3 regions of the Mesorhizobium sp. M0062 genome follow, and region 2 is predicted to be linked to each of the others. Evidence: riboswitches for the same ligand, from Rfam matches in the RefSeq annotation. Region 2 holds a riboswitch; each other region holds the start of a gene.
The links. Region 2 has a riboswitch for cobalamin ahead of NKJ64_RS18865 (DUF1636 family protein). Riboswitches for the same ligand answer to the same signal wherever they lie in the genome.
Positions count from the first base shown of each region.

Region 1: it holds a riboswitch for cobalamin, as region 2 does, so the genes downstream of both, NKJ64_RS01575 (aromatic ring-hydroxylating oxygenase subunit alpha) here and NKJ64_RS18865 (DUF1636 family protein) in region 2, are expected to answer to the same signal.
Region 3: it holds a riboswitch for cobalamin, as region 2 does, so the genes downstream of both, metE (5-methyltetrahydropteroyltriglutamate--homocysteine S-methyltransferase) here and NKJ64_RS18865 (DUF1636 family protein) in region 2, are expected to answer to the same signal.

Region 1 covers NZ_JAMYUO010000001.1:341,407-348,499, forward strand. The annotation lists gene NKJ64_RS01565 (PqqD family protein) at 90-512, opposite strand; gene NKJ64_RS01570 (FAD-binding oxidoreductase) at 675-1,775, opposite strand; gene NKJ64_RS01575 (aromatic ring-hydroxylating oxygenase subunit alpha) at 1,813-3,060, opposite strand; cobalamin riboswitch at 3,178-3,379, opposite strand; gene NKJ64_RS01580 (DUF680 domain-containing protein) at 3,879-4,085, shown strand; gene NKJ64_RS01585 (DUF680 domain-containing protein) at 4,151-4,354, shown strand; gene NKJ64_RS01590 (DUF680 domain-containing protein) at 4,426-4,659, shown strand; gene NKJ64_RS01595 (ABC transporter ATP-binding protein) at 4,733-5,845, opposite strand; gene bglA (beta-galactosidase BglA) at 5,912-7,093, opposite strand, start outside.
Region 2 covers NZ_JAMYUO010000015.1:92,624-99,716, forward strand. The annotation lists gene cobN (cobaltochelatase subunit CobN) at 1-3,632, opposite strand, end outside; gene cobW (cobalamin biosynthesis protein CobW) at 3,651-4,688, opposite strand; gene NKJ64_RS18865 (DUF1636 family protein) at 4,691-5,116, opposite strand; cobalamin riboswitch at 5,155-5,358, opposite strand; gene NKJ64_RS18870 (winged helix-turn-helix domain-containing protein) at 5,388-6,590, opposite strand; gene NKJ64_RS18875 (NADH-quinone oxidoreductase subunit A) at 6,918-7,093, shown strand, end outside.
Region 3 covers NZ_JAMYUO010000040.1:24,270-31,362, forward strand. The annotation lists gene NKJ64_RS29120 (cytochrome-c peroxidase) at 1-930, shown strand, start outside; gene metE (5-methyltetrahydropteroyltriglutamate--homocysteine S-methyltransferase) at 1,366-3,714, opposite strand; cobalamin riboswitch at 3,809-4,010, opposite strand; gene NKJ64_RS29130 (adenosine kinase) at 4,419-5,411, opposite strand; gene metK (methionine adenosyltransferase) at 5,520-6,695, opposite strand; gene glyA (serine hydroxymethyltransferase) at 6,749-7,093, opposite strand, start outside.

The DNA of each region.
Region 1 (7,093 bases), on a different contig from region 2:
CCGGTTTTGAGACGACGACATGCATAAAATCAAAGATCTAAACCGCGTCGCCTGAGTCCGTTCAAACGCGACGCGCTTTAGGGAAACGATTATGCCTGTTTCACCGCCGGCCAGCCGAGAGGTTCCTCGACCTCATGGATCGGGTCGACAATGATGAGATCGGCAAGGTCGTCATGGACATCGACCTTGAGCGGCTCATTGCTGGCAGCAAGCGCAGACGACAGCTCGCCCGAAAGCGGTTGTGCCGGTGTTTCGGCTGGCGCAAGCAACCCTAAATCGAGCAGTCGGGCAACGAAGCTTTCGAGGTCGGCCAGGCTTATTTTTGCGGCGCCCGCGGCAGCTCCGACCAGCGCTTCAGTGGCGACGCCGGACGACAAAGCTTGCCAGACCCGGCTGCCGGAATCGGAAAAGCCGAAATACTTGCCGTTCGAAAGATCGAGAACGACGGCTTCGCCATCGAATGATTCGAAAACGATGTCCTTGCTTGCGACCGCGTAGACCCGCTGTTGCATCGCTCTGTCCCCCGTTCCATGCGCCCATGAAGGGATGCGCCGGTTTCACGGTCTGCCCAGCCCTTCCTAAGTGCGTCTAAATCACTCGGCCTATGCTTGGCAAGACAAAGACCCGCGAACACAACGCTTGCGTCGGCGACCGTTGCGGCGAAGTCGACCGGCTCAAGCCTCGATTTCGAGCGCCGACAACGGTTTCGAGCAGCAGGCAAGGATAAAACCGTCATCGATCTCGTGGTCGAGGATGCCGCCATTGTGGCTCATTTCGACAGCGCCGGAGACCTTCTTCACCTTGCAGGTGCCGCACAGGCCGAACTCGCAGGCGGCGGGTATCCGCACGCCCGAGCTGCGCGCCGTCTGCAGCACGGTCTGGCCGGCAACGCAGCCGGCGTCGACCTCCGAAAGCGAGAAGCGGATCGGCGTCACAGCCTCGACAGGTGCAACAGCACCGTCTTCAGCGGGTGAAGCAAACGGCGCCGGGATTTCCTCCACCACGGGCGCGGCAAAGCTCTCCTGATGGTATTTCGTCATATCGAAGCCGGCGGCCTCCAGCATGCCGCGCACGGCGCGCATGAACGGATCGGGGCCGCAGCAGAAGATTTCGCGCTCGCGGAAGTCCGGAGCCAGCAAGGGCAGCCGGATCGCATCGATGCGCCCCATATGACCGTACCAGCCCTCGCGGCTGGAACGTTCCTCGATCATGAAGCCGAGCGACAGGCCGGGCATATGGCCGCCGAGCAGTTCGAGTTCCTTGCGGAAGATGATCTCTTCGGCACGCCGCGCGCAGTTGACGAAACCGACATCGGTCCATGGCGCGCAGTCGTTCAGCCAGCGCAGCATCGACATCATCGGCGTCACGCCGGAGCCGGCGGAAATGAACAGGTATTTGGCCGCCGGGTGGCTGTGCAACGAGAAGTCGCCGGCCGGTCCGTAGGCCTTGACATGCGAACCGGGCACCAGATGGTCGAACATCCAGCGCGTGCCGATGCTGCCGGCCTGCGCCTTGACCGTCACCGCGATCGAAAACGGCCGCGATGGCGACGACGACAGCGTATAGGTGCGCATCAGCGGCCCGTCCGGTGTCGGCAGTTCCAGCGTCAGGAACTGGCCCGGCTTGTAGCGGAACCAGGTCTGGTTGTCGGAGCGGAAGGTGAAGGTCTTGACGTCGGGCGCCTCGTCGCTGACGCCGATCACTTCCAGCACCTGCAGCCTATCGTTCCAGGGCGCCATCTGGTCGAGATGGCGATAGAGCCCAAGATCCGTCATCGCATTCATCCTCCGGTCCTTCTTCGCCTGCTCCAGCTCACGCGACGCTGCGCAGCGCCGGCCTGCCACCTTCGGCAAGGCGCGGGCCGATGAAGGCCGCGTACCATTCGACGAACTGGATCACGCCGCCCTCGTGCAGCTCCGAATAGGGGCCGGGCTCATAGGCCGGAGACAGGATGCCGAAGGCGTTTTCCTCGACGATGCGGCGGTCCTGGTCGTTGGTCTCGGTCCAGACATGGGTGAGCTCCTCAAGGTTGTAGTCGACCCCCTCGACCGCATCCTTGTGCACCAGCCACTTGGTCGTCACCGCGGTTTGCGTGGTGCTGATCGGCAGCACCCGGAAGGTGACCGCATGGTCGATCAGTATGTGGTTCCAAGTCGTCGGATAGTGGTAGTGCATCAAGGTGCCGATGCGGTCGGCGGCAACAGTGTCGGACAGGTTCTTCGTCACCGCGCGCTTTCCCGACATCGTGTAGCTGACGGCATCGCGCAGCAGCGGCGCGCGGGTGGCGCGGTATTGCCCGGCCGGATCGATGCGGAACTTGCTCGGCAGGCCCGCCGCCTCGCATTTCGCCCAGTGCGCCAGCATCTCCGGATCGCTGTCGGCGCCCTGCACGCCGGTCACCGTCGGCGCTTCGGGGAATGTCTTGCACAGCTCTGGATGATTGCCGGCGCAGTGATAGCATTCGCGGTTGTTTTCCCAGACCAGCTTCCAGTTGCCCTTCTCGATGATGGTGCTCTCGAAGGCGACCTTGGCTTCATTCAGCCGGTGCGGCTTGAGGTAGGGCTCTATCATGGCGCGCATCGGCGCAAAGTCGGCAGGTTCTTTCGCCAGGCAGATGAAGATGTAGCCGCCGACGCTCTCGCAGGCGACGGGCTTCAGGCCGAACTGGCTCTTGTCGAAACCGTCGGCCATCTGGCGGGCAAACAGCAGCCGGCCGTCAAGCTCGTAGGTCCACTGGTGATAGGGGCAGACAAGCTTTGCCGCCATGCCCTTCTCAGTGTTGCAGACACGGCTGCCGCGATGGCGGCAGGAATTGTGAAAGGCGTTGATGTTGCCCTTCTGGTCGCGGACCAGCACCACCGGATAATCGCCGATCTGCACGGTGATATAGCTGCCGGGCTTCGGCAGTTCGCAATCATGGCCGATGAACAGCCAGTCGCGATACCAGATAAGCTCCATGTCGAGCTTGAAATAGTCCGGGTCGGTGTAGAAGGGCTGTTCCAGCGAAAAGCCTTGCTTGCGGCCGTTCAGGAGCCTCAGCATGTCGTTGCGCGTATCCATAGTTCTGTCCTCGTGGTTTAAGGACTGAACTTGGTGGTGATGGAGGAAGGATCGGACGCAGGCCGGCGCGGCGCCGGACATGCACTATCCACCTCTTGACCGCCCACCGCGATCAGTCGAGTCTATGCATCTCGGGCTGGTTTCCGGGCTCTGGAGTTGTCCTTGCGGACCATCGCGACACCTTCCCAGGCTCTTGCCCAGTGGTCTCCCGTTGCGACTTCAACTCCACCACCGTTGCGGGGGCAGCGCCGGATTCTGACCGGCTTCCCAATTCTCCGCTGCGTCGTCACGAAGCGGCACCTGAGATGCGATCATCTAATCACGGCAGCGATCGCGACGTCGGCATGAAAGCGACATCGTATCCATGCGGCGCGACACGCGCGGCATACGCTCCCCGCCGCCGGTCAAAGAGCTGAGACGTTTCTTGCGACGCCATCATCGCCGTTTCGAATCGCTGCGGATCCAGTTCGATCGGGGGCAAAAAGGGCTCAACGGTATCGAAAAGTTACTATTAGCAATCTCTAATCGAACCGAACGGTTCGTTTCTGTTGACAATGCGTGCAGGACCGTGTGAACGACGGCCCGGAAACCGACACCGGAGCGAACCACTCGGTTCGACATAAGCAACTGAAAACAATGCGATAAATGACCATAGAGGAACTTCCTGGCACAATTTCAAGGTGCAGGACCGTGGTCCACACGGAACAACTTCGTGATTGGAAACCAGCCTATGGCTTTCCCACATCGGGGCTGTCCGAACGACGCGAATTGCTCCCAAGACACGCCGCTAGACGGACAGACAAACTGGAGTACTAAAAATGAAAAAGATCATCCTCACTGCCGCAGCCGTTTTGGCGATCACCGGCAGCGCCTTCGCCGGTAGCGACAATTACGGTTCCAATGGTGCGAACCAGCCAGCCGTCTCGGTCGACAGCTCGTATACGGCTTCCATTCAGAAGCCGGCGCACGCTGACAAGCAGCCTGTCGTTCAGGGCGCCGACCGCGACCTCTACGGCAATCGCTGATCCCGACCAAAGAAGGGCGGCTAACCCGTCGCTCTCGGGATCCCAAAAAATTCAGGAGTATTGAAATGAAAAAGATCATCCTTGCTGCCGCCGCCGTTTTGGCCATCTCCGGCAGCGCTTTCGCCGGCAGCGACAACTACGGTTCGAACGGCGCCAACCAGCCTGCGATTACGTCGACCGATAGTGGCCATACGGCTTCGGTTGAGAAGTCGGCTCCAGCCGAGCAGGCGCCTGCCCACGGTGCCGACCGTAACCTTTTCGGCCGCTAAAAGCCGGTTTCCAGCACGTGGCGGGCTTATCCGCTGCAGCTGGCGGCATCAGAAAAATTCAGGAGACTAAAATGAAGAAGATCGTTCTTGCCACCGCAGCCGTTCTGGCTGTTTCGAGCGCTGCCTTTGCCGGCAGCGACAATTATGGCTCCAATGGCGCCAACCAGCCGGCCGCTGCCGTCGACACCACCCGCACTTCGTCGACCGGCACCAACTCGGCGGTCTACAAGCTGCTGAACTCGTCGAACGACCAACAGAAGTTCGTTCCTCAGAGCAGCGACAGGGATCGGTTCGGCAACAACTAACAGCCGAAGCTTAAAAAAAGAGCGGCGGGCCTGGCCCGCCGCTCTTTTTTCATGCCTGTACGACGCAGCTATCTCAAGCCGCCTTCACTTCCACCGGCTTGAGCGAGAAGGAGTGCCCATCGGCGTCGAAGATGTGCAGGTCCCCGGCATCCGCGGTCAGTCGCAGCTTTGCCCCGCGCTTGACCTCGACATTGCCGGGCAGCTTGGTCACCAACGGCAGGTCAGCGCGGCCGATATCGACATAGACAAGCTGCACCTCGCCGAGTTGCTCGACATAGTCCACCACGCCCTCGAAAAGATATTCCGCGCCGGTGGCGGCCGACAGATCCTCCGGCCGCACGCCGAAGCTGACTGCCGCACCCTTTGCTGACGCCGGCGTTGCGATCGGCACCGTTGCCTTGCGGCCGCCGACATGGCTGACGATTGTCGGGTTGCCCGTCCTGTCGATTGTCGCCGGCAGGATGTTCATGGCCGGCGAGCCGATGAACTGGGCAACGAACAGATTGCCGGGCTTCTTGTAGAGGTCCATCGGCGTGCCGACCTGCTCGATATGGCCATCCTTCAGCACGACGATGCGGTCGGCGAGCGTCATCGCTTCGACCTGATCGTGGGTGACGTAGATCATGGTCGTGGCAGGCATCGATTCCTTGAGCTTGGCGATCTCGATGCGGGTCGCGACGCGCAGCGCCGCGTCGAGATTCGACAGCGGCTCGTCGAACAGGAACACTTTCGGATTGCGCACGATGGCGCGACCGATGGCGACACGCTGGCGCTGGCCGCCCGACATCGCCTTGGGCAGGCGGTCGAGATATTTGGTCAGCTGCAGGATTTCGGCGGCCTGCCGCACCCGCTTGTCGATCTCGGCCTTGCTTTCCTTGCCGATCTTCATCGAGAAGGCCATGTTGTCGTAGACGGTCATGTGCGGATAGAGCGCATAGGACTGGAACACCATGGCAATGCCGCGCTTGGAAGGCGGCACGTCGTTCACCACCTCGCCGGCGATCTTCAGCTCGCCGGAGGTGATCTCCTCAAGCCCGGCGATGGACCGCAGCAAGGTCGACTTGCCGCAACCCGACGGGCCGACGAAGACGATGAACTCGCCCGACTTTATGTCGAGGTCGATGCCGTGGAGAATGTGCAGATTGCCGTATGATTTCTTCACCTGTCTCAGCGTGACATCGGCCATAATTTCCTCCCAGTGATTTCCCTAGAGAACCTGGATTTCCTCAAAAAATCCAGTTTCGTCAAAAACTCAGTCGATGCGCCCGAACCAGGCGCCGTAGCCGCCGAGGCGGATGGAACCTGTGCCGGATTGTCCCGAAAAACCGTGCCCGGTCAATGGCAGCAGCGCCTGACCACCGAGATCGACCTCGGCCGGCTTGCTGGCCAGATTGAAGACGCAGACGATCTGCTCATTGCCCTCACGGCGGGTGAAGGCGACGGTGTCGCCCTCGCTTTCGATGAACTCGATGTCGCCTTTGGCCAGGGCCGGATGCTGGCGGCGGAAACCGAGAAAGCGCCGGTAGTGCTCGAGCAGCGAGGCCGCGTCGCCCTGCTGAACATTGACCGCTTGCGACAAGTGCTTGCCCGGCACCGGCAGCCAGGGCTTGGCCGTCGAAAAGCCGGCATTGCTGGCGGTTGCATCCCACACCATCGGCGTGCGGCAGCCGTCGCGGCCCTTGAATTCGGGCCAGAAGCGAATGCCGTAGGGGTCCTGCAGATCCTCGAACTGCAACTCGGCTTCGCCCAGCCCAAGCTCCTCTCCCTGATAGAGGCAGACCGAACCGCGCAGCGACATCAGCAGCGCCGAGATAACCTTCAGATAGGCGGCCGGGTCGGCCTCGTCGGCAGCCCAGCGCGAGGCCGGACGCATCACGTCGTGGTTGGAAAAGGCCCAGCACGACCAGCCGTCGCTGGCGACCTTGCCGAAGGCTTCCAGCACCTGGCGCACCTTGGCGGCGCTGATCTTTTCCGGCGCCAGGAAATCGAAGGAATAGCACATGTGGACGCGTTTGCCGCCGGCGGTGTAGGCGGCGACCACTTCCAGCCCACGCTGCGAATCGCCGACTTCGCCGACCGCGGCGGCCGCCGGATATTCGTCGAGCAGCGCCCGGAACCGTTCGAGGAAGGCAAGGTTTTCCGGCCGGCTCTTGTCGTAGATATGGTCCTGGTAGTTGTAGGGATTGACCGCAGGTGCTGTCTGGTCGTTGCGCTCTTCGGGCGGCAGCGGCGGATTGTTCTCCAGCCCCTGGCTGTGGAAGTAGAAATTGATGGTGTCGAGGCGGAAGCCGTCGACGCCGCGCTCCAGCCAGAAGCGGGTGACGTCGAGCAGCGCGTCCTGGACTTCCAGATTGTGGAAGTTGAGGTCCGGCTGCTCGGACAGGAAATTATGCAGATAATATTGCTGGCGGCTGGTGTCCCACTGCCAGGCCGA
Region 2 (7,093 bases):
TCATCGTCTATCGAGTTGCGCAGGGGATGCCAGAGACCGCGCCGCCGTGCCGACAGGAAGCGTTCTGCGATGACTTTGGCTGCGGCCGGGTTTTCGCGCAGGATGAAGGCGCGGACATCGGGATCACCGACATAGGCATCATGCACGGCCTCGATCAGCGCGCCTGAAATGGCGTGCGTGGTTTCAGCGAAGCCGATGAGGCGGTCGACCGTTTCGGCGAATTCGGAGGCGCCGCGCGGGCCGTGCCGCATCTGGCCGGCGATGAAACGCGCATTGACGGCTCGCGCCCGCACAACCCGCGACACAGCCTCGCCGACCGAGCGCGGCTTGGGCTTCTGCGGATCCGTGGTGTCGAGCACGATGACGTCGGCATTTCGGCCGAGCGTCGCAAGTGCAGCCGAAAAGCCGCCGATGAAGGCGACGTCGGCGGAGCCCTCGAGAATGTCGCGGCCGGGATCGTCGCCGGTGTGGACGAGCAGATCGGCCTCGGCGATGCGGGTCTCGAAAGCGCCGGGGGAGGCAATGCCTTCGCCCTCGGCGCCGCCATAGGCATGCGATGTCGCATCGAGATAGGCGCGGCCGATTTCTTCGCGCCCGACCCAGTCGCCGCTGGACAGCAGGTCCTCGACGCCGGCGCCGTAGGTGCCGGGCGAGGTGCCGAAGATGCGCGGGCCGATCTTGCCATCGGCACGGGTTCTGGCGGCGAGCGGGTTTTCCGAATCGTCCTCGTCGCGCGCGGCAACGGCGTTGGCGGCGGCGTCGATCAGCGCGATCTGGGTCGGGAACATGTCGCGGAACAGACCCGAAATCCGCCAGGTGACATCGACGCGCGGGCGACCGAGCGTGGCCGGCGGCAGCACTTCGATGCCGGTGATGCGGCCGGTGGCCGAATCCCATTGCGGCCGGCAGCCCATCAGCGCCAGGCCTTGCGCGATCTGCTCGCCGCCGGTGCGCAGCGAGGCCGAGCCCCAGAGGTCGATGACCAGCGAGCGCGGCCAGTCGCCATGCGACTGCATATAGCCGCGCACGACTTCTTCTGCCGCCGCCTTTCCCAGATCGTAGGCGGTCGGCGTCGGCATGGTGCGCGGGTCGGAGGTGAACAGGTTGCGGCCGGTGGGCAGCACGTCGGAGCGGCCACGCGCCGGTGCGCCCGCCGGACCCGCCTTGATGTGACGGCCGTCGAGCGCGGCAAGAAGTGCTGCTTTCTCGGCCTCCGCGCTTTGCACGCGCATGGCGTCGGGCTCGTCGTCGGGAGCGCGGCCATAGATGTGCAGGCCGTCCTTGATGGCGAAATCCTTGAGGTCGCAGAGCCAGGCGTCGATGCGGCGCAGCGCCTCGTCGGGCGCGTCGGTTTTGGCGACGCCGGCTTCGGAGGCGAGGCCGGTCTTTTGCGCGGTGTCGACGATCAGCTTGGCCAGACGATCGCGCCGGCGGCGGTCGAGGCCGTCGGCCTGGGCGTATTCGTCGACGAGGCGCTCGAGCTTGTGCTGCTCTTCATCAAGGCCAGCAGCTGCCAGTGGTGGCGGCAGATGGCCAAGCGTGACGGCTGCTATGCGCCGCTTGGCTTGCGCCGCCTCGCCGGGATTGGAGACGATGAAGGGATAGATGACGGGCAGCGAGCCGGTGGCGATCTCGGGGAAGCAGTTTTGTGAGAGCGCAACCGTCTTGCCGGGCAGCCATTCCAGCGTGCCATGGGCGCCGACATGGATGAGAGCATGGATGCGGAGCGATTTGCGCAGCCACAGGCCGAAGGCCAGCAGATCGTGGCGCGGCGGCAGCGTCGGGTCGTGGTAATCGGCGCGCCGGTCGGCCGAGCGGCCACGGTCGGGGGCGAGAGCGACAGTGATGTTGCCGAAGGTGGCGGCGCGGAAGGGGAAGCCGCTCTTACCCTCCCCCTTGTGGGGAGGGTGGCCCGCAGGGCCGGGTGGGGGTGGTGCACCGCTACCCCCACCCCGTTTCGCGCCATCCGCTTCGCGAATGTCGCGAACCGACCCTCCCCACAAGGGGGAGGGTGAAGGAGCGCCCCATGCCGCCTCGACTGCAGCCAGTGCATCAGCCGGCAAATCCTTTGAGAAGTCCAGATACTCATCCAGCCCCAGCCCACCATCGCTCCGCTCCAACGCGTCCAGCAGCGCACGCGGCGTTTGCGGAATCCCTTCAACGTCGTAGCCCTGCTCCTTCAGGTCATGCAGCATGGCCAGCACGCTGGACGGCACATCCAGGCCCACGGCATAGCCAGTGCGGCCGGGCGCACTCGGATAATCCGGAATGAGGATCGCCAACTTACGCGTCGCGCGGGGCGTCTGCTGCAACCGTGTGAACGCCGCTAGCCTGTCCGCCACTTGCGCCACGCGATCCGGTTCCGGCCGGTTGGCGAAGGCGCGGTGGCCGAGCGCCGGGTCGGTCTCGCTCTCGCCCTTGAAGGAAATCGCGCCGGCGAGGATGCGGCCGTCGAGTTCGGGCAGCACGACATGCATGGCGAGGTCGGCGGGCGCCAGGCCGCGCTGGTTGTTGTCCCAGACGTCGCGGCGGGTGGTGGCGACGATGACCTGGAAGACCGGCACGCCGGCGCGGTCGAAGAGCGTTTCGACGCCGGGTTCGGCACCGGAAGCGAAGGCGGTTGCGGTGATGATGGCGGTGGGCTTGAGCGTGGCCAGCGCGGTTCCGACGAAGGCCAGGGAGGTCGGGTCTTTGAGGCTGGAGACGAAGATCGGGATCGGTCTCATGCCGCGCTGGCGGAGTGCATCAAAGAGGGCATCGATTGGCGCGACATCGGCGGCCAGCAGCATCGAGCGGTAGAATAGGATGGGGATGATGGGAAGGTTGATGTTGTCTGCGCCGAGTTCCCGCCCACCCCCCTCTGTCCTGCCGGACATCTCCCCCGCAAGGGGGGAGATTGCGCTGTCATCGACGCTTTCGCCAATCGGGGATGTTGCAGAGGAATCTATTATCGACTGGGCAGAAAAAGTGCCGAGGTCCGCGCCGGCTGATCTCCCCCCTTGCGGGGGAGATGTCCGGCAGGACAGAGGGGAGTGTGAAGGAACGCCGACATCGGCAAAATTCAACTTGCCTACGACGCCGCGGCCAGGCTCGTAGTAGCCAGCTTTCGGCACGCTAACCGGGTCAGCCGCCCCCGCATCCCGTCCCGCCAGCCCCGCCAATCTTTGCACCAGCGCCGTCATATTCTCCGGGCCACCCTCGCGGAAATAACCAAGCAGGCCGTCCAGATCCTCGCGCGGCAGCGTCGAGGCTTCGATCAGCCTGAGATCCTCGTCGTGGCTCTCGCCCGGCAGCAGCGCCAGCTTGATGCCGTTCGCACCGGCAGTCGCGGCAAGCTGGTCGCAGCCATAGCGCCACCAGTCGTAGCCGCCGAGGATGCGCACCAAAATCACCTTGGCGTGGCGGGCGACGCTGTCGATCCAGAGGTCCACGGACATGGGATGGCGCAGGTCGCGCAGCGCCGCCAGCCGCATCGACGGCAGGCGGACGGCATCGGCCTTCCAGGCCGCCGCGAGGCCGGCGAGGTCGCTGTCGGTGAAGGACAGCGCCACGATATCCGCCGGCGTCTGCCGGAGATCAACTGGCTCGGCGAGATCGTCGAGCGAGGCGGAGGTCGTGGCGAGTATATGCATCGCGGCTCGTGCCTGAGATCAACCGGCGAGTATACGCTCGATCGCCGGACGGTTCAGCCCCTTCAGGCCAATGACGACGAGACGCGAGCGGCGATCGTCCTCGGCCGTCCAGGCGCGGTCATAGTAATGGTTGACGCGTGGGCCGACGGCCTGCAGCAAAAGCCGCATCGGCTTGCCGCCGACATCGACGAAGCCTTTTACACGCAACACGTTTTCCTGTTCGGCGGCGGTGGCGACGCGCTTGGCCAGGTCGTCGGGATTGGCGATCGAGGGGATGTCGACGATGAAGGTGTCGAAATCGTCATGCTCATGATCGAAAGCGCCGTCGTGATGCGACTTGCGGTTCTCGATGTCGTCTTCGACGGCGAGACCGAGGCCAAGCAGCACCGACGGGTCGACCTTGCCATGCGCAGTCGGCACGATTTTTACCGCGCGAGCGGAATGCTCATTGATGATGGCGTTGGCGCGGGCCGAACCGGCTGAATCCATCAAATCGCTTTTCGACAGGATGATCAGGTCGGCGCAGGCGATCTGGTCCTCGAAGACTTCTTCGACCGGATCGTCGTGGTCGAGCGTTTCGTCCTGAGCGCGCTGTGCCTGCAACGCGTCCATGTCGTTGGCGACGCGGCCTTCGGCCAGCGCCGGGCCGTCGACCACGGCGATGACGCCATCGACGGTCACCCGGCTCTTCACGCTTGGCCACTGGAACGCCTGGACCAGCGGCTTGGGCAGAGCGAGGCCCGAGGTCTCGATCAGGATGTGGTCGACCCTCGGTGTCAGCGCGAGGATCTTGTCGAGGGCGGGCACGAAATCGTCGGCGACTGTACAGCAGATGCAGCCATTGGCCAGTTCGACGATGTTTTCCTCGGGGCAGGTGTCGATGCCGCAGCCTTTCAGGATTTCCCCGTCGATGCCGATGTCGCCGAACTCGTTGACGATGATGGCGATGCGCTTGCCGCCGGCATTTTCCAGGAGATGGCGGACCAGCGTCGTCTTGCCGGCACCCAGGAAGCCTGTAACGACGGTGCAGGGAACACGGGAGAGGTTGGCGGTCATGGTCAGTCCTTCAGGATATCGAGGGGCGGGATGCGGGCCACTAGGCCGCGCTTGAGGCTATCGGGCCGGCCGCGCCAGGGGATGAGGCCGTCGGTCGAAGTCGCGAAAAGTTTTGCGCCGGTGACGAGATCGACGCCGCTGGTTGGGGTCAAATCGCCAAAGACATAGCTCCAACAGCCGTCGCGCAGGATGGCGGCGCTGAGGCGGCGCTTGCAATTGCCGAGACATTCGGCGGTGCGGACCCGGATATCGCCGGCAGCGGCGCGGCGTGTGTCCTCAGCCAGCAATTCGCCGGCGCGCGGATGGGCGTCGGAACCGGTCTCATCGCGGCAGGAGGCGCAGACGATGATGGTCACGCCGGTCAGGGCGTCGTTGTCCCCGGACGCAATGTCCGCTGTGCCAGCCGAAAAACTGCTGTTCTGGTCCAAAAACCGTGCTCCTTGCCCGGAAACCCGCCAGGCGATCGGATACTTTGTCTCAGACGGCAGGTCTCCTGGCTCGCGGGTCATCGCCTTGGTTAGCCGCCTTCCCGGTGTTACCCAGTGGCATTCGGCCTTGGCTCTTCGCTTACAGTTGCGGGGACAGCCGCGGATTTGGGATTTTGTCCCGCACCGCATTCCCTCTTGGCCCTTGCCGTTGCGGGCAGGGGACCGTCTGGAGCGGATTTAGGCTGTTGCGGGGAGTTGTGTCAACGCGCTGCTACGACATAGCGATGTCGGCCAGGGGTTTCCCCAGATTGCCGGCCGGCGTCACTTCGATGCGCTCAAGGCCAAGCCAGCCCTGCATCTCCTTTAGTTCCTCGAAAAGCTGTGCGGTGGTCTCAGGCGGTGCGCCTGCTTCGGCATAGGCGGCGTGGACGCGTAAGACACTCGCAGGCCGGTCGGCCTTGAGGTCGACGCGGGCGACGATCTTGTCGCCGAGCAAGAAAGGCAGCACGTAATAGCCATATTGCCGCTTGTCGGCCGGGGTGTAGATCTCGATGCGGTAGCGGAAATCGAAGAGACGCTCGGTGCGCGCGCGCTCGAAGACCACCGGATCGAAGGGGGCCAGCAAGGCGCGGGCCTCGATCTTTCGCGGCAGGCGGGCGTCCCTATAGAGGTAAGCCGGCTTGTCCCAGCCTTCGACGTTTACCGGCAGCAGTTCGCCCATCTCGACCAGTTCCTCCAGCCGGCCCTTCATGTCGGCCGGCGACAAGCGGAAATAATCGCGCAGGTCACCCGACGTCGCGATGCCGTGGGCGCGGGCGGAAATGCGCAGCAATTCGCGGTGCGCGTCCTCGGCCGCCGGCACCGGCAGGTCGAGGATCGCCTGCGGCAGCACGCGCTCGGGCAGGTCGTAGAAACGCTCGAAGCCACGGCGGTGCGCCGTGGTGATGCGTCCGGCCCAGAAGAGCCATTCGAAGGCGTGCTTGGCGTGGCTCCAGCCCCACCAGCCGCCCGAACCTTTCTGGCCCTCCAGTGCCGAAGCGGCAATCGGGCCGCGCTCGGCGACCGCGCGGTAGATCTCTTCGATATAGGCGGCGTGCTCGCGGCCCCATTTGGCGAGGCCCAGATACATTTCGTCGCCGCTTTCAGCGCGCTGCATGCGCCAGCGCATCAGTGGGTAGGTCTCGACCGGCAGGAACGAGGCCTCATGCGCCCAGTACTCGAACACGGTGCGCTTGCGGGTGATTGCGGCATTGTCGAGCAGGGTGAGCGGGTAGGGGCCAAGGCGCGAATAGAGCGGCATATAGTGGGCGCGCACCACGGCGCTGACGGAATCGATCTGCAGCAGGCCGGTGCGCGACAGCACGCGGGCGAGGTGGCGGCGATCGGGCGTGCCGACCGGGCGGGGATCGAGAAATCCTTGCGCGGCGAGCGCGATGCGCCTGGCCGCGGGGAGTGAGATTTTGTCCTTCGTCAAAGTGTCTTGCCTCGAACCATTTTCCCGACTTTAGCCGGCGATTCCGGTCATGCTAGCAGGCAAATGGCGGGAGATGTGTCAGGAGACAAAAGTGGAGTGAAAGATGAAGGAAATCAAACAGGAGGAGATCGGACCAGTTTTTCCCGGCCTGCCGTCCAGCACTGTCTTTTGAACAAGGTTTGACTTGCTTCGCTGAAAGCCGTGCGCTAACCCTCGCCGCGTTGCAGCAAAGGCACCTAACACGGTTCAGCGGTTAAACTGTCGCGCTTCCGCATTAGGGTTGGTTGCTGTAATCAAAGTGGATTGGCCGCCAACGGAAAGCCGAGCATGAACGTACTCCTCAGTTCATACCTGCCCATCGTCCTCTTCATCGCCGTGGCTGCGGTTGTAGGCCTGGCGCTTATCATCGCGCCGTTCCTGGTGGCTTATCGCAATCCCGATCCGGAGAAGCTTTCCGCCTACGAGTGCGGGTTCAACTCGTTCGACGATGCCCGGATGAAATT
Region 3 (7,093 bases), on a different contig from region 2:
CCGACAGTCGCCAATAACCCGATCACCCCGGAAAAGATCGCTCTCGGCAAGGCACTGTTCTTCGATCCACGCGTCTCGGCGTCAGGCGTCTTGTCGTGCAATTCATGCCACAACCTGGCCACCGGCGGCGACGACAATCACGAAACCTCGATTGGCCATGGTTGGCAGAAGGGACAGCGCAACGCGCCGACTGTACTGAACGCTGTCTTCAATATCGCCCAGTTCTGGGATGGTCGTGCCGAAGACCTGAAGGCTCAGGCGAAGGGACCGGTCCAAGCCGGGATCGAAATGGCCAATACACCGGGCCAACTCATCGCCACTCTCAAGTCCATGCCGCAATATGTCGAGTGGTTCGATGCAGCTTTTCCGGCTGAAGCCGATCGGGTCACCTTCGACAACTTCGCCAAGGCGATCGAAGCCTTCGAGGCGACACTGGTCACACCTGCCCCGTTCGACAGCTTCCTGAATGGTGATGAGGTTGCCATGACTTCCGAACAGAAACAGGGCCTGGTGCTTTTCATGGACAAAGGCTGCTCGTCCTGCCATGCCGGCATCAACGTTGGTGGGCAAGCCTATTACCCATTCGGCCTCGTAGAACCGCCCAGCGCCGAAGTCCTGCCGGACAAAGACAAGGGCCGATTTGAGGTCACCAATGCAGCCGACGATTCCTATGTCTTCCGCGTGGCGCCGCTGCGCAACGTTGCACTCACCGCGCCATACTTTCATTCGGGCAAGGTTTGGGATCTGAAACAGGCCGTCGCCATTATGGGGACCACCCAGCTCGGCGTAGTACTGGCGGACGAAGAAGTTGACCTGCTTGTTGCCTTCCTCAACTCGCTGACCGGAGAGGCACCTGACGTCGCCTATCCCATCTTACCCTCAGAAACGGCGACAACGCCCCGGCCTGTAACGCAGATCTCAGGAAAATAAGGGCCAACTGGCTGCGGACTCGCAATCGAAAATGATTGGCGATTTTTACTTGGCGACACGAATTGCGACGTCCATCTCCGAATTGGCGGGACGCTAGCGATACCCGAACCCTACCTCGCCCGTAGTCTGCGCGATCAACTGGGGGCGGACAGACGCAGCACCATATATTGTCGCTGCCTGAGCGAACGCGCCAAGCAGTCTACTTTGAGAAACGACGCGTGTTCGTAGTGTTCGAGGCGCGGGGCCTGTATGTCCCCAAGGAACCAATATTATAGCGTAGTGCCACATTTATATTTCTGCGGGATTAAGACACGTGCCGGAGGGAAATTGCACATTTGCGCCGAGTGGCTCATTTCCAAGAGTGTGCCGGTTTGGCATGTTCACGGCCGACAGGAGCCAGCCGGTAGCTCACCACACCGTGAGGAAGGAGAAGCCTCAGGCCACTTTCTCCCGGAGCGCGCGCGCTGCAGCGACCATGTTAATGAGGGCAGGGCGGACCTCCTCCCACTTGCGTGTTTTGAGGCCACAGTCCGGGTTTACCCACAGTTGGCCGTCGGACAGTCGCTCGCGGGCAAGCATGATTAGGTCCGAAATCTCGCAGACCTCCGGCACACGTGGTGAGTGAATGTCATAGACGCCGGGACCGATCTCGTTCGGATATTTGGAGCTCGTGAAGGCGTCCAGCAGTTCCATCTTGGAGCGCGACGTCTCAATCGAAATGACATCCGCATCCATTCCAGCGATCGCGTCGATGATCTCGTTGAACTCCGAATAGCACATGTGGGTATGGATTCGAGTCGCGTCCTTTACACCCGTTGAAGCGATCCGGAAGCATTCGACAGCCCAGTCGAGATAGGCTTTCCAGTCAGATTGGCGCAGTGGCAATCCTTCGCGAAACGCGGCCTCATCGATCTGGATCATCCTTGCGCCGGACCTTTCGAGATCCGTCACTTCGTCGCGGATGGCGAGCGCGATCTGGCGGCAGGCTTCGGAGCGGGGTACGTCGTCTCGAACAAAGGACCAGTTGAGAATGGTCACTGGGCCTGTGAGCATTCCCTTCACAGGCTTTTCCGTAAGCGACTGGGCGAATTGCCACCAGCGCACCGTCATCGGATTGCGCCTCGATACGTCCCCGAAGATGATGGGGGGACGCACGTAGCGCGACCCATAGCTTTGCACCCAGGCATGCTGAGTGAAGGCGAAGCCGGACAGCTGCTCGCCGAAATGCTGTACCATATCGTTTCGTTCGAACTCACCGTGCACCAGCACGTCCAGCCCGATCTCTTCCTGCCAACGAATTGCTGACTCGATCTCCTTCTTCAGGAAAATCTCGTAGTCGACATAACTGAGCTGGCCCTTCGCATGAGCGGACCGCGCGCGGCGTACCTGCGGCGTCTGCGGGAAGGACCCGATTGTCGTCGTCGGGAACGGCGGCAGCCCGAGCGTGCCGGCCTGGACTCTGGAGCGCTCGCCAAAAGCGCTCTCTCGTCGTTTCATGCTATGGTCAATGCTGGCGATCCGCCCCTCAACAAGCGGGTCATGGATCTTCGTGGACGTCAAGCGAGTGGCGGCAGCCTCGGCAGAAGCTTTCAACGCGGCTGCCACCGCATCCCTGCCTTTGGAAAGGGCCCGGGCCAGCAAGACCAGCTCGTCGGTCTTCTGGGCCGCGAAGGCGAGCCACGACCTGATGTCGGCCTCGAGTTCCGTCTCCATGCGCAGGTCAATCGGCACATGCAGCATCGAGCAAGAAGGCGCGATTTCGACGCGGTCCAAGGGCCAGCCGGCGACGATCGGTTTGATGCGGTCGAGAATGGCGGGCAGGTTCGCACGCCAGACGTTGCGGCCATCGATCAAGCCGAGCGAGAGCACCAGATCCTTCGGAGCGAGCCGACCCACCGTTTCCAGCTGCTCGGGAGCGCGCACGAGATCAATATGCAGGCCGGCCAGGGGCAGAGAAACCGCGGTTTCGAGATTGTCTCCCAGCGACCCGAAATACGTAGCCAGCATGATCTTCAGCTCGGGCGCGGCTTTCGACAGCTGGCCATAGGCGAATTCGAACGCAGCTCGTTCGTTCGGGTTCAGATCGAGGACAAGCGCTGGCTCATCGATCTGCACCCAGTCGGCTCCCGACAGATTCAGCCTCTCCAGAAGCTGCTCGTAAACCGGCAGCAGCCGCGGTAGGAGCGCGATGGGACCGAACCCTTCGGCACGCGATTTCGCCAGCTTGAGGAAGGTGATGGGTCCAAGGATGACTGGGCGTGTGTGAATGCCGAGAGCTTTAGCCTCGAGGAAGTAATCGACCGGCTTCGATGACGAGAGGGCGAACGTCTGATCATCATCGAGTTCCGGCACAATGTAGTGGTAGTTGGTGTCAAACCACTTGGTCATTTCCATCGCGGTTACACCAGGTCCATGAGCCTCCTCCTGGTAACCAGCGTGTCCACAATCCTGCGTCTGACCCTGGTAGCCGCGCGCCATTGCGAAGTAGATGTCAAGTGGGACCTCGCCGCTATTCCAGCCGTAACGGGATGGAACGGCCCCGACCATGGCTGCGGTGTCGAGCACATGGTCGTAAAGCGAGAAGTCGTTCGACGGGATTTTCGACACGCCGCGATCGCGCTGCTCTTCCCAGCTAGCGGCTCGGAGCGCCTTCGACGTCGCAAGAAGGTCGCCAGCGGACGATGTTCCGGACCAGTAGCTTTCAAGCGCGAATTTCAGTTCTCGCCGACGACCGAAGCGCGGCATGCCGAGCGTTGCTACAGGAATTTGCTGAGAGACAGTCATGTCATACCCCGATGATTGGGGCGTCGGTGACAAGGAAGGCGCTAGCAGGCCGGCATCAACGCCGGGTTGCAGCGGCCACCGAGACACCCCGCCCGTGGACGTAATTCGCGTGGCAGGTCTCCTGGCTCGCGGGGTCATAGCCTCTACCCGTCTTCCTGAGGGTATTCGCCTCAGTGACATGATTGGGGTTGGCTCGCCGCTAACAGTTGCGGGGGCAGCGCCGGCATCGCACCGGCTTCCCTCTTAGCTCCGCTGCGGCAGCGCCGCACGCGAGAACCACGACACGCAGACAATCACAGCTGTTCGCTCTTTTGTCAATGACGCATAACGAAATGTTTATGTCGCTATGTGATCGCGCTTTTACGCCTTTGTCTAGCATTGTGAAATATTCAGTCTGCTGCCCGCATTCGGCATCGTGGGACGTGATCGCAAGTCAAGTCCGACGGACGCCGCGAGTTCTCCGTTACCTCAGGAACCTTACTGGCCTTCCCCAAGCTGAGCTTCTGGAAAATGCTGGTGACGATCTGGATGACGGTGAATGCCGTCATGGCAAGCACGCCTTGCACCGCTCCTCCAGCGAGCTTCACGGCAGCAGCATGGGTCAGTTCTCCGAAGCGAATGGCTGTCGCTATCAGCGAGCTTTGACACAGTTCCGCCACTGCGGTCATCGCGTCAGTAGGGCGGCTGGTTAGTTGCCGGCGCATCTACAGCAACCCAGCCCCTTCCGCCTCGCGGCGCAAATTCTGCCTTGGCCTTGGGCCGATCTGCTGGATCACCAGGCCGGCCGCCAGCGAGCCAAGGTCGCCGCAGGTCTTGAGGTTGCGGCCCTGCGTGTAGCCATGCAGGAAACCGGCGGCGTAGAGGTCGCCGGCGCCGGTGGTGTCGACCAACTCCTTGATGGCGGTCGCCTCGATGACCACGGTCTCGTCGCCGCGCACGATCACCGAGCCTTTTTCGGAACGGGTGACGGCGGCAATCTTGCAGTCCTTGCGGATCTGAGCCAGGGCCTCGTCGAAGGATTTTGTCTGGTAGAGCGACTTGATCTCGTGGCTGTTGGCAAAGACGATGTCGACAGTGCCCGAGCGCATCAGCTCGAGGAACTCGTCCCGGTAGCGGTCGACGCAGAACGAATCCGACAACGTCATCGACACTTCGCGTCCGGCCTCGTGTGCGAGCTTCGCCGTCTGCCGGATCGCCTCCTTGGCGCGCGGCGGATCCCACAAATAGCCCTCGAAATAGGTAACCTTGGCGCCGGATGCCTTGTCGGCCTCGACATCCTCAGGGCCAAGCTCGACGCAGGCGCCGAGATAGGTGTTCATCGAGCGCTCGCCGTCGGGCGTGACGAAGATCATAGAGCGCGCCGTCGGCGGCTCGCCCTTGAGCGGCCTGGTGTCGAAGGCGACACCCTGTGCATGGATATCGTGCGCATAGATTTCGCCCAGCGCATCGTTGGAGACCTTGCCGAAGAAGGCGGCGCGTCCGCCGAAGCTGGCTACGCCGGCCGCCGTGTTGCCGGCACTGCCGCCGGAGGCCTCGATCGCCGGGCCCATGCGGCTGTAGAGCAGTTCGGCGCGGCGCGTGTCGATCAGGTTCATCGCGCCCTTGATGATGCCGTTGATCTCGAGGAATGCCTCGTCGCACTGGGCGATGATGTCGACAATGGCATTGCCGATGCAAAGCACGTCATAATCCGGCATCAATGTCTCCGCCAAAAAACCCGAGCCGGCTTCTCGCCACGCCTGCCAGGCGCGGGTCTGCCCGGTGGAAATGGGCTTTCCGCTTGCCAATCCGTTCGCCGGCGGCTCTCACGGGGCGGCGAGTCCTGCCTCGCGACGCAATTCGTCCGCCCTGTCTGTCTTCTCCCAGGTGAAATCAGGCTCTTCACGGCCGAAATGGCCATAGGTCGCTGTATTGCGATATATAGGGCGTAAGAGATCAAGCATCTTGATAATGCCTTTCGGTCTGAGATCGAACAACTCAAGAATGAGGCGCTCGATCCTGCTTTCCTCAACCCTGGCTGTCCCGAACGTGTTGACCATGACGGAAACCGGACTGGCCACACCGATTGCGTAAGCAAGCTGCACCTCGCACACGTCCGCAAGTCCGCTAGCGACGATGTTCTTTGCGACATAGCGGGCTGCATAGGCAGCCGAGCGGTCAACCTTGGACGGGTCCTTGCCCGAGAAGGCGCCGCCGCCATGACGACCCATCCCGCCATAGGAATCGACGATGATCTTGCGTCCAGTGAGACCGCAGTCGCCGCGCGGCCCGCCGACTACGAACCGCCCCGTCGGGTTGACCAGAATTCTGATGCCTTCCGTCTCCAGGTGGGTCGGCAGGACAGGCTTTATGATTTCCTCAATGACGCCCTCGCGGACAGTCTCTTGCGAGACCTGCTCGTCATGTTGCGTCGACACGACGATGGTATCCAGGGCGACCGGGCGCAACCCCTCATAGCGCACTGAGACTTGGGATTTCATGTCAGGACGCAACCAGCCAAGCTGTTGTGCCTTCCGGACATACGCCTGCCGTTTCGTCAAGCGATGAGCGAGCTGGATCGGCAAAGGCATCAGGGTATCGGTTTCGCGGCATGCGTAGCCGAACATGAGGCCCTGATCTCCCGCTCCCTGCTGGAGGTCTTGCCCTCTTCCCTCGTCAACGCCTTGGCTGATGTCGGGCGACTGCTCGGTGAGGGCATGAACGACGGAGCAACGCCGGCCGTCAAAGCCGACGGCCTCGTCGTCGTACCCAATGTCGAGAATCGTATCGCGCGCAACTTGGCTGTAATCCACCTGGGCATCGCTGGTGATCTCGCCAGCCAGAACGACTATCCCTGATTTTACCAACGCTTCACAGGCGACGCGCGCCTTGGGATCCGTGCGGAGGATGGCATCGAGGATGGCATCCGAGATGTTGTCGGCCAACTTATCCGGGTGCCCCGCGCCAACCGATTCGGAAGAGAACACGAACTGCCTAGCCATGAATACCTCGCTTCGGATGTTGGATGTGGTATGGGCATTTTGCTTGGCCCACCTTACTTGTCGGAGATGCCCGGGACCTCGAACGCAGCGCACAAGTCGGCAACGTCTCTTCGCACGCAGGCATGGAGATCTTCGTCGTCTGGCCGCTGGAGGACGGAGTCAATGAAGCCAGCAATTTGCACCATTTCCACATCGCGCATGCCCATTGACGTCACTGCTGGCGCCCCCAGGCGAATTCCGCTTGTGACCGCCGGATGCCGCGGGTCGCCAGGCACCATATTAAAGTTTGTGATGATCCCTGCCTTTGCTAGTCGCTCGGCATAGGCCTTGCCCGATAGTGGCCGATCGCGAAGATCAAGGATCAGCATGTGATTGTCCGTCCCCCCGGTAACCAGGTC